Linked DNA regions of Leptothrix cholodnii SP-6. The protein of the gene in region 1 interacts with the protein of each later gene in a pairwise test. Links are inferred from orthologs where the notes say so. Each region holds a gene or a part of one and is shown in the gene's direction. Other genes may lie near its edges. The genes, in order: LCHO_RS14435 and LCHO_RS10420.

Evidence for each region.
Region 2: the proteins of LCHO_RS14435 (region 1) and LCHO_RS10420 interact in binary tests that used the Escherichia coli proteins (3 or more experiments, as listed by UniProt). The link is inferred for Leptothrix cholodnii SP-6 from one-to-one orthologs.

Annotation. Positions count from the first base shown.
Region 1 is NC_010524.1:3,172,943-3,180,395, reverse strand. Bases 2,478-5,900 are described here. They hold LCHO_RS14435 (2-oxoglutarate dehydrogenase E1 component), read left to right. Parts: upstream 2,478-2,847; coding sequence 2,848-5,700; downstream 5,701-5,900. Other genes in these bases: odhB (2-oxoglutarate dehydrogenase complex dihydrolipoyllysine-residue succinyltransferase), read left to right, coding at 5,811-5,900; LCHO_RS14440 (TIGR03790 family protein), read left to right, coding at 2,478-2,586. Outside these bases: pbpG (D-alanyl-D-alanine endopeptidase), read left to right, coding at 1-479; LCHO_RS14445 (IclR family transcriptional regulator), read right to left, coding at 498-1,268; more of LCHO_RS14440, read left to right, coding at 1,267-2,477; more of odhB, read left to right, coding at 5,901-7,052; LCHO_RS14425 (PspC domain-containing protein), read left to right, coding at 7,109-7,453. UniProt on the Escherichia coli protein: E1 component of the 2-oxoglutarate dehydrogenase (OGDH) complex which catalyzes the decarboxylation of 2-oxoglutarate, the first step in the conversion of 2-oxoglutarate to succinyl-CoA and CO(2).
Region 2 is NC_010524.1:2,264,827-2,271,758, forward strand. The notes cover bases 1,498-4,399. They hold LCHO_RS10420 (ABC-F family ATP-binding cassette domain-containing protein), read left to right. Parts: upstream 1,498-1,917; coding sequence 1,918-3,882; downstream 3,883-4,399. Other genes in these bases: mltB (lytic murein transglycosylase B), read left to right, coding at 1,498-1,859; LCHO_RS22105 (SPL family radical SAM protein), read left to right, coding at 3,937-4,399. Also shown: LCHO_RS10410 (acyl-CoA synthetase), read right to left, coding at 1-582; more of mltB, read left to right, coding at 687-1,497; more of LCHO_RS22105, read left to right, coding at 4,400-5,106; LCHO_RS10430 (organic hydroperoxide resistance protein), read left to right, coding at 5,416-5,841; LCHO_RS10435 (asparaginase), read right to left, coding at 5,872-6,801. UniProt on the Escherichia coli protein: Genetic data indicate it may be involved in ribosome assembly or function.

The DNA of each region.
Region 1 (7,453 bases):
GCCTCAATGCGTTTGTCGACGCGATGAACTTCAAGGCCGCTTCGCTGGGCATGGCCGATACGCACTACGTCGAGCCGACCGGCCTGTCGAGTCGCAACCAGGCCAGCGCGCCTGATCTGGCACGTCTCGTCAAGGCTGCCTACGCCTACCCGCTGCTTCGTGATTTCTCGACCACGCCCGAGGCCGAGGTCGAAGTCGGGCGGCGCACGATGCAGTTCCGCAACACCAATGGCCTGATCCGCAATCCGACCTGGGACATCGGGCTGCAGAAAACCGGCTACATCGTCGAAGCCGGTCGTTGCCTGGTCATGCAGGCGAAGTTTGCCGGTCGCCAGCTGATCATGGTGTTCCTGGATTCAACCGGCAAGTACTCGCGTCTTGGCGATGCCGAGCGGGTGCGCCGCTGGCTCGAGAGCGACACCGGGATCGCCACCGCTGCACACCCGACTGCCAGCCCCCGTGTGCGCACCGCGCATTGAGGTGATCGGCCTGCCTCGTCAGGCCGGCAGATAGCCCAGGGCCTTCGAGATCTGGCTGGCCGTTTCCCGGAGTCGTTCGCTCCAGCCTTCTTCAAGGCGGTCGGTCGGTGCCGAAATCGACAACCCCGCGATCAGCCGGCCCTGATCGTCGAAGATGCCTGCTGCCATGCAGCGCACGCCCAGTTCCAGTTCTTCGTTGTCCCGTGCCAGCGTGGTCTGCCTGACCTTGGCGAGATCACGCTCGAGTTGCGGCAGATCGGTGATGCTGTTGCGCGTGTGGCCGGCCAGGCCGGTGCGCGTGGCGTAGGCACGAACCCGTTGCGGGTCGTCGTGGGCCAGGAAGAGCTTGCCGACCGATGTCAGATGCAGTGGCGCCCGGCCACCGACGGCGCGCACCACCTGCATGCCGGAGCGCTCGGAATAGGTGCGTTCGATGTAGACGATCTCGTCGCCTTGCCGCACGGACAGGTTGACGGGCTGATGCGTGAGCTTGTGGAGTTCTCGCATCGGCCCCAGTGCCGCGTCGCGCACGTCGAGCCTGGCCTTGACGAGGTTGCCGAGTTCCAGCAAGCGCATGCCCAGCCGGTAGCTGCCCGCCTCGGGGCGGTCGACAAAGCGCCCCGCCACCAGGTCGTTGAGGATGCGATGGGCTGTTGACGGATGCAGCCCGGTATGCTCGCTGATCTGCTTGAGCGATACCGGATCCTGGTGCGTGGCCAGCACGTCCAGCAGATGGAACACCCGCTCCAGTACCTGGATCGTCGGGGTGTGACCGTCTTTCTTGATCATGGCTGTGCTCTTGAATCGTAAAAGCTATTTTTGCATGGCGAAAAGGTTGATGTCAGCATCCTTGGCCTCGGGCCTGTTCAAACGTGCGGCCTTGTGTCGTCTGAGTGCAAACGCGATGCCGGCCGCTGCGATGCTGGTTGCCATGCTCATCAGCGTGTCTGCACAGGCACAAGGCGTTGCCGCAGCGGCGCGCGATCGCGTTGCTGCCAGCGCTGCCGCCGGTGTCGCCAGCGCTGCGTCGGAGCATGCGGTGTCAGCGAGTGCGCCTGGCGTGCTGCCCGTCACCGCAGCACGGACGGCATCGATGCCGGCTTCGGCGCCGGTGCGGCGGACGTTCGCGCAGGCGCCCCGGGTGATCGGGCGCGTCATGCCGGCCGAACTGGGGGTGGTGATCAATACCGCCGATCCGTATTCGGTCGAGGTGGGCGAGTACTACGTGCGCCAGCGGCAGATACCCGCAGCTCACGTGCTGCGGTTGGAACTGTCCACGCAAGCCCGCCTTTCCGTTCCTGAATTCGATGTCCTGAAGCGGCATGTCGATGCGCATTTCGGGTCGCAGGTGCAGGCGCTGGCGCTGACCTGGGTGCAGCCCTACGCCGTCTCCTGCATGTCGATCACCGCAGCGCTGGCGCTGGGGATCGACGACGAACTGTGCCGCAGCACATGCGGCAAGACCTCGCTGTCGCCGTATTTCAACTCGGCCAGCGGGCAACCGTTTCGTGATCACGGATTCCGTCCGTCGATGCTGGTGGCCGCCGGCAGCGCCGCCTCGGCCCGCCAGTTGATCGATCGCGGCATCGCGGCTGACGCGAGCCTCGGCTTGCGGGGTGCGATTCCGGTGGACGCCTATTTCATGGCCACCACCGATGCCGCGCGCAATGTGCGAGCGCCGATGTTTCCGCCGCCGGGCCTGGTGCCGCGCGCCGGGGTGGCGATCAAGCTTGCACAAGGCGATCTGCCCCGCGGACAGGATCGGCTTCTGATGGTCCAGACCGGTCTGGCGGTGCTCGATGGCCTCGACACGCTGGGCTGGGTGCCCGGCGCATTGGGGGATCACCTGACGTCGTATGCCGGCCAACTCGATCAGCTGTCCGGTCAGACCACCGCCCTGGCGTGGATCGACTCGGGCGCGACCGCCAGTTACGGCACGGTCAGCGAGCCCTGCAACCACCCGCAGAAATTCCCCGACCCGCAACTCGTGTTGCTGCACTACATGCAGGGCAGCACGCTGATCGAGGCGTACTGGAAGAGCGTGCGCTGGCCGCAGCAGGGCGTTTTCGTGGGCGAGCCCTTGGCGGCTCCGTTTGCCCGCCGCTGAGCATCGGTGCGCCTGCTTCGCGATAGTCATCTCCGTGTGCCGGTGTCATCGGGATATACCCCGTCACTTTTCAGGCGTCGCTGCAAGTTTCGCGTCGGGTCCCTGGTGATACAGTCACCCGCCTGACGAACAAGGTCCTTCCCGTCCCCTTATCTGGCAACAGTCAAGGCGGGTCGCAATCCGCCAACCGGTCAAGCCGTGTCGCGGAAGGTTTTTCAACCCATCGAGGTCCTGGATACCAGGGCAAAAGGTGAGCGCAAGATGATGCAGCAATACAGGACGAACTCGTACCTGTTCGGGGGCAACGCCCCTTACGTGGAAGAGATGTACGAGGCTTACCTCGACAACCCAGGCTCCGTTCCGGACAACTGGCGCGCCTACTTCGACGCACTCCAGCACGTTCCCGCCACCGACGGCACCGACAGCCGTGACGTGGCTCACGCCCCCGTCATCGAATCGTTCGCCCAGCGCGCCAAGTCGAATGCCTTCGCCGTCAAGGCCAGCTCGACCGATCTCGCCGTCGCGCGCAAGCAGGTTCACGTCCAGTCGCTGATCGCGGCCTACCGCAACGTCGGTGCCCGCTGGGCCGATCTCGACCCGCTCAAGCGCCAGGAGCGTCCGAAGATCCCCGAACTCGAGCCGGCGTTCTACGACCTGACCGAGTCCGACATGGACATCACGTTCAGCGCGACGAACACCTATTTCGGCAAGGCGGACATGTCGCTGCGCCAGATCCTGCAGGCTCTGCGCGAGACCTACTGCAGCACGCTCGGCGCCGAGTTCATGCACATCACCGACCAGACGCAGAAGCGCTGGTGGCAAGAGCGGCTCGAGAGCATCCGTGCCAAGCCGACCTTCAATGTCGAGCAGAAGAAGCACATCCTCGACCGCCTGACCGCGGCCGAAGGCCTGGAGCGCTTCCTCCACACCAAGTACGTCGGCCAGAAGCGCTTCTCGCTCGAAGGTGGCGAAAGCTTCATCGCCGCGATGGACGAGCTGGTGCAGCGTGCCGGCGAGAAGGGCGTGCAGGAGATCGTCATCGGCATGGCCCACCGCGGCCGCCTGAACGTGCTCGTCAACACCCTGGGCAAGATGCCCAAGGACCTGTTCGCCGAATTCGACCACACCGCGCCCGAAGACCTGCCGGCCGGCGACGTCAAGTACCACCAGGGCTTCAGCTCCGACATCTCGACCCCGGGCGGCCCGGTCCACCTGTCGCTGGCCTTCAACCCCTCGCACCTGGAAATCGTCAACCCGGTCGTCGAAGGCTCGGTGCGTGCGCGCCAGGACCGTCGCGGCGATACCATCGGCGCCCAGGTGCTGCCGGTGCTGGTGCACGGCGACTCGGCCTTCGGTGGCCAGGGCGTCAACCAGGAAACCCTGGCGCTGTCCGAGACGCGTGGTTATTCCACCGGCGGCACGGTGCACCTGATCATCAACAACCAGATCGGCTTCACCACCAGCGACCCGCGCGACCTGCGCTCGACGCTGTACTGCACCGACATCGTCAAGATGATCGATGCCCCGGTGCTGCACGTGAACGGTGACGATCCGGAAGCCGTCGTGCTGGCCACCCAGCTGGCGCTCGAGTTCCGCATGGCCTTCCGCAAGGACGTGGTCATCGACGTCATCTGCTTCCGCAAGCTCGGCCACAACGAGCAGGACACGCCGGCGCTGACCCAGCCGCTGATGTACAAGAAGATCAGTGCCCACCCCGGCACCCGTCGCCTGTACGCCGACAAGCTGGCCGCCCAGGGTCTGGGCGAGACCATCGGCGACGACATGTCCAAGGCCTATCGCGCCGCGATGGACGAAGGCCGTCACACGGTCGATCCGGTCATCAGCAACTTCAAGAGCAAGTACGCGGTCGACTGGGTTCCGTTCCTGGGCAAGAAGTGGACCGACGCGGCCGACACCGCGATTCCGCTGACCGAGTGGAAGCGTCTGGCCGAGCGCCTGACCACCATTCCCGCCAGCGTCAGCCCGCACCCGCTGGTCAAGAAGGTCTTCGACGACCGCGCCGCGATGGGCCGTGGCGAGATCAACGTCGACTGGGGCATGGGCGAGCACATGGCGTTTGCCTCGCTGGTGGCTGCCGGGTATCCGGTGCGCCTGTCGGGCGAGGACTGCGGCCGTGGCACCTTCACGCACCGCCATGCCGTGATCCATGATCAGAAGCGCGAGAAGTGGGACGAAGGCACCTACATCCCGCTGCAGCACGTCGGCGACAACCAGGCCGGTTTCACCGTCATCGACTCGATCCTGTCGGAAGAGGCGGTGCTGGGCTTCGAATACGGCTACGCCGCCGCCGAACCCAACACGCTGACGATCTGGGAAGCGCAGTTCGGCGACTTCGCCAACGGCGCGCAGGTCGTGATCGACCAGTTCATCGCCTCGGGCGAAGTCAAGTGGGGCCGCGTCAACGGCCTGACGCTGATGCTGCCGCACGGCTACGAAGGCCAGGGCCCCGAGCACAGCTCGGCACGCCTGGAGCGCTTCATGCAGCTGGCCGCCGACACCAACATGCAGATCGTGCAGCCGACCACGGCCAGCCAGATCTTCCATGTGCTGCGTCGCCAGATGGTGCGCCAGTTCCGCAAGCCGCTGGTCATCATGACGCCGAAGTCGCTGCTGCGTAACAAGGACGCCACCTCGACGCTGGTCGAGTTCACCAAGGGCGAGTTCCGCACCGTCATCGGCGAGCTCAATACCGGCATCGACGCAGCCAAGGTCAAGCGCGTGATCGCCTGTTCGGGCAAGGTCTATTACGACCTGGTCAAGAAGCGCGACGAGAAGAAGAGCAACGACGTGGCGATCATCCGCGTCGAGCAGCTCTATCCCTTCCCGCACAAGGCCTTCGCCAACGAGCTCAAGAAGTACCCGAACGCGAACGACATCGTGTGGTGCCAGGACGAGCCGCAGAACCAGGGTGCCTGGTTCTTCGTGCAGCACTACATCCACGAGAACATGCAGGACGGCCAGAAGCTCGGCTACGCCGGTCGCCCCGCATCGGCTTCGCCGGCCGTGGGTTACGCCCACCTGCACCAGGAACAGCAGAAGGCTCTGCTCGACCAGGCATTCGGCAAGCTCAAGGGCTTCGTCCTGACCAAGTGATGTAACGGGTGGTGGAGGCGGGCGCCGCGCGCCGTCTCCACCGCGTGTGTTTGACCGGCCGGGCCGGTCTGTCGACGCGCCGCACCTTCCTATCGAACAAGAGAATCCAAATGGCTATCGTTGAAGTCAAAGTCCCCCAGTTGTCCGAGTCGGTCGCAGAAGCGACGATGCTGACGTGGAAGAAGAAGCCCGGTGAAGCCGTGGCCATCGATGAGATCCTGATCGAGATCGAGACCGACAAGGTCGTGCTCGAAGTGCCCGCGCCGGCCGCCGGCGTGCTGGTCGCCCACGTGGTGGGTGACGGCGGCACGGTGGTCAGCGACCAGCTGATCGCGCAGATCGACACCGAAGGCAAGGCCGGCGCTGTCGCTGCCGCCGCTGCGGCTGCCGCCCCCGCCGCCGCTGCCGCTGCTCCGGCTGCCGCCGCCAACAAGGGCGACGTGGCTATGCCCGCCGCCGCCAAGATCCTGGCCGAGAAGGGCCTGTCGGCCACCGACGTGGCCGGCTCCGGCAAGGACGGTCGCGTGACCAAGGGTGATGCCCTGGCCGCCGGCGCCAAGCCCGCCGCCGCGCCGATCGTGGTCGCTGCAGCACCGGCCGTTGCCAAGCCGCTGCCCGCCGTTGCCGCGCCGGTCGCACAGAACCTGGGTGACCGCTCGGAACAGCGCGTGCCGATGAGCCGCCTGCGCGCCCGCGTCGCCGAGCGCCTGCTGCAGTCGCAATCGACCAACGCCATCCTGACCACGTTCAACGAAGTGAACATGGCGCCGGTGATGGAGATGCGCAAGAAGTTCCAGGACAAGTTCGAGAAGGAACACGGCGTCAAGCTCGGTTTCATGAGCTTCTTCGTCAAGGCCGCGGTCGCCGCGCTGAAGAAGTACCCGGTGCTCAACGCCTCGGTCGACGGTAACGACATCGTTTACCACGGCTACTTCGACATCGGCATCGCGGTGGGTTCGCCGCGTGGCCTGGTGGTGCCGATCATCCGCAACGCCGACCAGCTGAGCTTTGCCGACATCGAGAAGACTATCGCCGGCTTCGGCCAGAAGGCCAAGGACGGCAAGCTGTCGATGGAAGAACTGACCGGCGGCACCTTCTCGATCTCCAACGGCGGTACCTTCGGCTCGATGCTGTCGACCCCGATCATCAACCCGCCGCAGTCGGCCATCCTGGGCGTGCACGCCACCAAGGACCGCGCCGTGGTCGAGAACGGCCAGGTGGTCGTGCGTCCGATCAACTACCTCGCCATGTCGTATGACCACCGCATCATCGACGGCCGCGAAGCCGTGCTGGGCCTGGTGACGATGAAGGACGCCCTGGAAGACCCGGCGCGCCTGCTGTTCGACATCTGAGCGTCACCTGAGCCCGCGCGCCGTGCGTGCGGGCCTGCCACCGCAAGGAGACCGCCATGAGCCTGGCCGACGAACTGATGCAACTCGAGCAACTGCGCCAGCGCGGCGTGCTCAGTGATGACGAGTTCGCGGCCGCGAAGGCCCGGTTGCTCACGGCGCAGCCGATGCCTGCGCCGGCGGTGGTGGCGGTCAATCACTTTCGCCGCTCGGCCGGCGACCGCTGGGTCGCCGGTGTCTGCGGCGGGCTGGCACGCATCACCGGGGCCGAGTCCTGGGTCTGGCGCCTGGTGTTCGCGGTGCTCTTCTTCTTTGCCGGCACCGGCGTGCTGCTCTACATCCTGATGTGGATCTTCGTGCCCCTCGAGAGCGGGCCGTCGTCCCTCGTCAAACCACCCGCCTGA
Region 2 (6,932 bases), 910 kb from region 1 along the record:
GTAGCTGACCGCGATCGCGTCCCACTCGTCGGCCGGGCCTTCGAGGCGGTGCAGCGGCACGTGGGCGGCGAGCAGGTCCTCGTATTCGTGCGTGCCGAGGTGCTCGTGCACGCCCGTGAACTCGCTGTCGCAGACGTCGATCACCCGCAGCTCGCGGCCGTGCTGGCTCTTGAGCAGCGCCAGCGCCTTGTCCATCAGCGGCGCGAACTCGCTGTCGGTGATCAGCACCGTCGCCTCGCAATGGTTCATCTGCCAGGCCAGCAAGGCGGCGTCGAGCCGGGTGTTGAGGGTGTTGAGCACGGCGCCCAGCGCCGGCACGGCGTAATGGGCCTCGACCATCTCCGGCGTGTTGGGCAGCATCACGCTGACGGTGTGGCCGCGCTCGACGCCCAGCGAACGCAGGGCCGACGCCAGCCGCGCGCTGCGCTCGCGCACCTGCGCCCAGCTGTAGCGGCGCCGGCCGTGGATGACGGCGGTGCGCGCGCCGAACACCTCGGCGCTGCGCTCGACAAAACTCACCGGGCTGAGCGCGGTGTAGTTGGCCGCGGTGCGCGGCAGGTCCTGTTCGTAGATGTTGCTCATGGGTCGCCTCCAGGCCTGCACTCTAGCGAAGCCGGCGGCGTGCCGGCATCGGGCCTGAACCTACACTGAGCCGCCCTGCTTCGCCGCTGTTGCCCGCCCCACGCATGTTCCTGCCGATCCGCCCCGAGCCCGTGCGCTCGCACATGCGTCTTGCCGAAAGCCCGACCTGGCCGATCCCCGGCCGCCGCGCGATCCGGGCCGCGTTCATCGCCTTCCTGATCGCCGCCGTGAGCGGCGCCCTGCTCGCCGGCCCGGCCGAGGCGAACACGCGCCCGCACAAATCCAGGCGGACGGCCGTCAAGCCGCAGCCGGTGACGCCGCCGTACGGCCTGCGCGACGACGTGCAGGACTACATCCGCCAGGTCACGCAAGCCCATCCGGACTGGCCGGCCGACTGGGTCGCCACGACCATCGGGCAGGCCCGCCACCTGCCGCAGGTGACGCGGCTGATCATGCCGCCGCCCACCGGCACGGCCAAGAACTGGGCGGCCTACCGGGCGCGCTTCGTCGAGCCGCAGCGCATCACGGCCGGCATGGCGTTCTGGAGTCAGCACGCCGATGCGCTGGCGCGCGCCGAAGCCACCTACGGCGTGCCGGCGGCGGTGATCGTGGGCATCGTCGGCGTCGAGACCTATTACGGCCGCCACACCGGCCGGCTGCGCACGGTCGACGCGCTGGCCAGCCTGGCGTTCGACTTTCCGAGCGGGCGCAGCGACCGCAGCGCCTTCTTCCGCAGCGAACTCACGGCCCTGCTCGAACTGGCGCTGCGCGACGGGCTCGACCTCGGAACGCTGCGAGGCAGCTACGCCGGCGCGCTGGGCTGGCCGCAGTTCATGCCGAGCTCGTGGCTCAGGCACGCGGTCGATTTCGACGGCGACGGCCGCATCGCGCTGCACGACAGCCCGGTCGACGCGATCGGCAGCATCGGCAGATTCCTGGCCGCGCACGGCTGGCAGCGCGGCTTGGCCGTCGCCTACGGCGTGTCGCCGCCGGACGACGAGGCGGCGCTCGCCACGTTGCTGGCGCCCGACATCCGACCGAGCTTCAGCGCCGCGCAGATGGGCCAGCTCGGCGCCGCGCTCGACGAGGATGCGCTCGTGCACCCCGGCCCGCTCGCGCTGGTGCAACTGCACAACGGCGCAGAGGCGCCGAGCTACGTTGCCGGCACCGAGAACTTCTGGTCGCTGACGCGCTACAACTGGTCGTCGTACTACGCGATGGCGGTGATCGAACTCGGCCAGGCGGTGGCCGCACAACGCCCTGCGTCGCCGCGCTGACGCCACCTTCTACACTCGGCGCCGGTCCGTGCCACGGACATCAGTCAACCCGTTGTCCATGCTCCAGCTCAAGAACATCACCCTGCGTCGCGGCACCAAGCTCGTGCTCGAACAAACCGGCTTCACCCTGCAGCCTGGCGAAAAGGCCAGCCTGGTGGGCCGCAACGGCGCGGGCAAGTCCAGTCTTTTCGCGCTGCTGACCCACCGTCTGCAGTCCGACGGCGGCGAGGTCGAGATGCCGCCGCGCTGGCGCATCGCCGAGGTCGAGCAGAACATGCCCGAGACCGAACAGGGCGCCACCGACTTCGTGCTCGAAGGCGACCGGCCGCTGATGGCCGCGCGTGCCGCGCTCGCTGCCGCCGAAGCGGCCGACGATGGCCACGCCATCGGCGACGCCTACCTGGCGCTGGGCGAGGCCGGCGAGTTCGACGCGGTGGCCCGCGCGCAGACGCTGCTGCTGGGCCTGGGCTTCTCGATGGCGCAGGTCGACTCGCCCGTCAACAGCTTCTCGGGCGGCTGGCGGATGCGGCTGCAGCTGGCGCGTGCGCTGATGTTCCCGGGCGAACTGCTGCTGCTCGACGAACCCACCAACCACCTGGACCTCGACGCGCTGGTCTGGCTCGAAGCCTGGCTGCAGCGCTTCGAGGGCACGATGCTGGTGATCAGCCACGACCGCGAATTCCTCGACGCCGTCACCAAGGTCACGCTGCACCTCGAGGAGACCAAGCTGACGCGCTACGGCAGCAACTACTCGGGCTTCGAACTGATGCGCGCCGAGCGCATGGAGCAGCAGCAGGCCGCGTTCGGCAAGCAGCAGGAGAAGGTGGCACACCTGCAGCGCTTCATCGACCGCTTCAAGGCCAAGGCCAGCAAGGCCAAGCAGGCGCAGAGCCGCGTCAAGGCGCTGGCACGGATGGAGAAGATCGCGCCGGTGCTGACGAGCGCCGACTTCCAGTTCGAGTTCCGCGAGCCGCAGAGCCTGCCAAACCCGATGCTGGTGATGAGCGATCTGGAGGTCGGCTATCCGGGCGAGGACGGTGCGCCCGACACGGTCATCGTGCGCAACATCAACAAGAGCGTGCTGCCGGGTGAGCGCATCGGCATCCTGGGCGCCAACGGCCAGGGCAAGTCGACGCTGGTCAAGACGGTGTCGCGCATGCAGAAGGCGCTGGGCGGCCACATCCAGGAGGGCAAGGGCCTGGCGATCGGCTATTTCGCGCAGCAGGAGATGGACGTGCTGCGCCCCGACGAAGGCCCGCTGGCGCACATGATCCGCCTGGCCCGCGATCAGGGCCCGCCAGGGCGCGAACAGGAACTGCGCGACTTCCTCGGCCGCTTCCGCTTCACCGGCGAGATGGTCGGACAGGCGGTCGGCAGTCTGTCGGGCGGCGAGAAGGCGCGGCTGGTGCTGGCCATGCTGGTCTGGCAGCGCCCCAACCTGCTGCTGCTCGACGAGCCGACCAACCACCTCGACCTGACCACCCGCGAGGCGCTGAGCATGGCGCTCAACGAATACGAAGGCACGGTGATGCTGGTCAGCCACGACCGCGCCCTGCTGCGCGAGGTGTGCGACGAGTTCTGGCTGGTCACCAAGGGCCGCGTCGAGCCCTTCGACGGCGATCTGGACGACTACCAGAAGTGGCTGCTCGAGCAGAGCCGAGAAGCCGCGCGGGCCGCCAAGGCCTCGCAGCAAAGCCCAGCGGCCGCACCGGTCAATACCGTCGCCGCCGCGCCCAGCGCGCCGGTCGATGCCGGCGATCGCAAGGCCAGCGCAGCCATCCGCCAGAAACGAGCCGAACTGGCCAAGCCCCTGAAGAAGGAGCAGGCGCAGGTCGAACAACGGCTGGCCGCGGCCCAGGCCCAGCACGCCACGCTGCTGGCCGCGATGGCCGACGCCGCCTTGCCAGCCGCCCGGCGCGCCGAACAAGGCCGTCAACTCAAGGAACTGGCCGACAGCATCGAGACGCTCGAGCACCGCTGGCTGGAGATCGGCGAAGCACTCGAAGACATGTCGCGCGACTGACCCTTGGTCCTCGAAAACTGTATGCGCATACAGTTTCATGGCACACTGTCGACCATGAGTCGCGCTGCACGAATTCATCAGGCCGGGCTTGCCCAGCCGACCGCCAACCTCGCCTTGTTCGACGCGGGCGATGCACCGGATCTGCCGGCCACCCTGCACAAGCCGGTCCGGCGCTACGCCAGTGTCCAGTCGGCCAGTTCGGCCGTGCTGCAAGTCCGCGAAGCCCCGCCGGCCTGGTTGGCGGGCGGGCCGCCGACGGACGAAGGCCGCCAGCGGCGTGAACGCCGCTGGCCCACGACACGGTCGCCCAGACCGATCGATGCGTCGACCACCCAGGTTGCGGCCGAGCCCGTGGCGCCGGCAGAAATCGTCGAAGAGCAGTGCCTGAGCCTGCTGCGTGCCAACGATGCGCCCGACCTGCCCTATCGGCTGGCGATCAACCCCTATCGCGGCTGCGAACACGCCTGCGTCGGCTGCGCGTTGGCCGTGGCGCAGGGTCTCGGCGCGTCACCCGTCACCGCATCGGGCCCGGGTGTCGACGGATTGCCGTCAGGCGGGTCGCGCATCTATGCCAAGGTCAACGCTGCGGAACGCCTGCGCGAAGAACTGCGCCGGCCGGGTTACGTGCCGCGGCCGCTGAACCTCGGTTCGGCGACCGACGCCTACCAGCCCGCCGAACGTCGCCTGCGCCTGACCCGCGCCCTGATCGAGGTGCTGCACGAATCGGGACACCCGTTTGCGCTGGCAACCCGCTCGGCCGGTGTCGTGCGCGACCTGGACCTGCTGGCCGAAATGGCCGTGCAGCGCAAGGTGCTGGTGCTGATGAGCATGACCTCGCTCGATGCGGACCGCGCTCGCCTTCTCGAACCGCAGGCCAGCACGCCGGCGCTGCGCTTGTCGGCCATGCGCACCCTGGCGCAGGCCGGTGTGTGGGTGGGCCTGAACCTGTCACCGCTGCGACTCGACACGGATCCCGCCGAACTCGAGGTGCTGCTGGCCGCAGCGGCCGATGCCGGTGCCCGCTCGGTGCATTGGCGCATCGGCAGCGGCGCATTGGGCCGTGGCGACGCCGATGTGATCGCGCTGCAAGCGCTCATCGAACGCACGGCGCTGACCCACGGACTGCGCACCAGGCTGCCTGAATTGAACAGTCGCGACTTCGAGCCGCCGCGTTCGGTCCAGCCGGTGGCAGCCAAGCTGCCGGGCCAGCACGAGCTGTTCTGATCCAGGCGCATCGCCTGTCGATGCGTCAATCCAGCCTGTCGATGCGCATATCCACATGGCGTGCAATTGTGTTGTCCGCAATCAATACTCGCGCACTCTGGCGCGCCTGATCACGCGTCTTGAGTGCGCCGGCCGTGGCGAACACGCCGCCGATTCGATGAACCACATCTCGTGGCTTGCTCGACCGATACCGGTCGGGCGCTGAATCAGCCGACGCTCACGATTCCTCCCCACATTGCCGGGACAGGCCGGCAACGACATCACCACCGCCCATCCAACGGGCAACCAGCGTCCCATCAAGGATCCACCATGGCTCTTCCGACCGTGCTCTACACCGCCCACGCCACCTCGACCGGAGGACGTGCCGGCACGTCCGTCAGCAGCGACGAGCGCCTCCGTGTCACCTTGTCGGTGCCCAAGGGCCTGGGTGGCGACGACGGTCCGGGCACCAACCCGGAGCAGCTGTTTGCAGCGGGTTATTCGGCCTGTTTTCTGGGCGCGCTGAAGTTCGTGGCGGGCCAGAAGAAGATCGCGATCCCGGCTGAAACCACCATCACGGCGGACATCTCGATCGGCCCGATCCCGACCGGCTTCGGCATCCAGGCTGCGCTGACCATCCACGTGCCGGGCGTCGACCGTGCCACGGTCGAGGAACTGGTGCAGGCCGCTCACATCGTCTGCCCCTACTCGAACGCCACGCGCGGCAACATCGACGTCGCGCTGACGGTGGCCTGAGCACCACGCCGGCGCCGATCCGGCGCCGGTTCAGCGCTGGATCAGCAGGCGCAGCAGCAACTCGACGCGGGCCTGGGCGGGTGTCAGGCCACCGGCAGCCGGCAGTTCGTCGTGCCCGCCGGGCACGAGCACGCCGCCCCCCTGGCGCAGGGCCCTGAGCACGCTCACCCCGCACTGCTGCGCACGCATCAGCACGGCCATCAGGTCATGGTGGATGGTGCCGTTGCCGGTGCAGGCCACCACCAGCCCCTGCACCCCCGCTTCGAGCAACAGTTCGACCAGGCGCCCGTCGGAGCCCGCGTGGCTGTGCACGATCTGAACCTCGGGCCAGATTTCCGGCCCCAGCACCTGCACGCCCAACGGCGTCGCCTGTGGCCAGCCCCGCAGGATCCGCAATCGGCCTTCCTCGATGTAGGCCAGTGCGCCGGCGTCACCGGCCGAGAACGCATCCAGCCGATACGGATGGACCTTGCGAGCCTCGGCGCCGGACCACACGACGCCGCCCATCGCGAGCAGCACGCCATGTGCCTGAACGTGCATCGCCAGGCCGACGGCATCGCACAGATTCTGCGGACCATCGGCCTGCGACGAACTGGCCGGGCGCATGGCAGCCGTCAGCACCACCGGCTTGTGCGGTGCCAGCACCCGATGCAGCAGGTAGGCGGTTTCCTCGAGCGTGTCGGTGCCGTGCGTGACGACCACACCGCTGACGTCCGGCCGAGCGACGTGCGTGGCCACTCGCTCGGCGAGCCGACGCCACACCGCGTGGCTCATGTCCTTGCTGTCGACCTGCGCGACCTGCTCGGAATCGAGCATCAGGCCCTGCTCGACCCAGCGCCGCAGCCCCGGCACCGCATCGACCAGTTGCGCGACCCCCAACTGAGCGGCGGTGTAGCCGACGTTGTCCCCCGCGGAGGGGGCCCGTCCGGCAATGGTTCCTCCGGTTCCCAGCACGACCACCCGGCGGCCTGCCAGCGGTTGTTCTCTCGCAGTCGAATTCGCGTGAGGATCAAAAAAACCGGCAGCAGAACTTGTCATGTCAATCCGACTGGATAAAATTACAGTGACTGGATGGATCGTCAGATCCATCG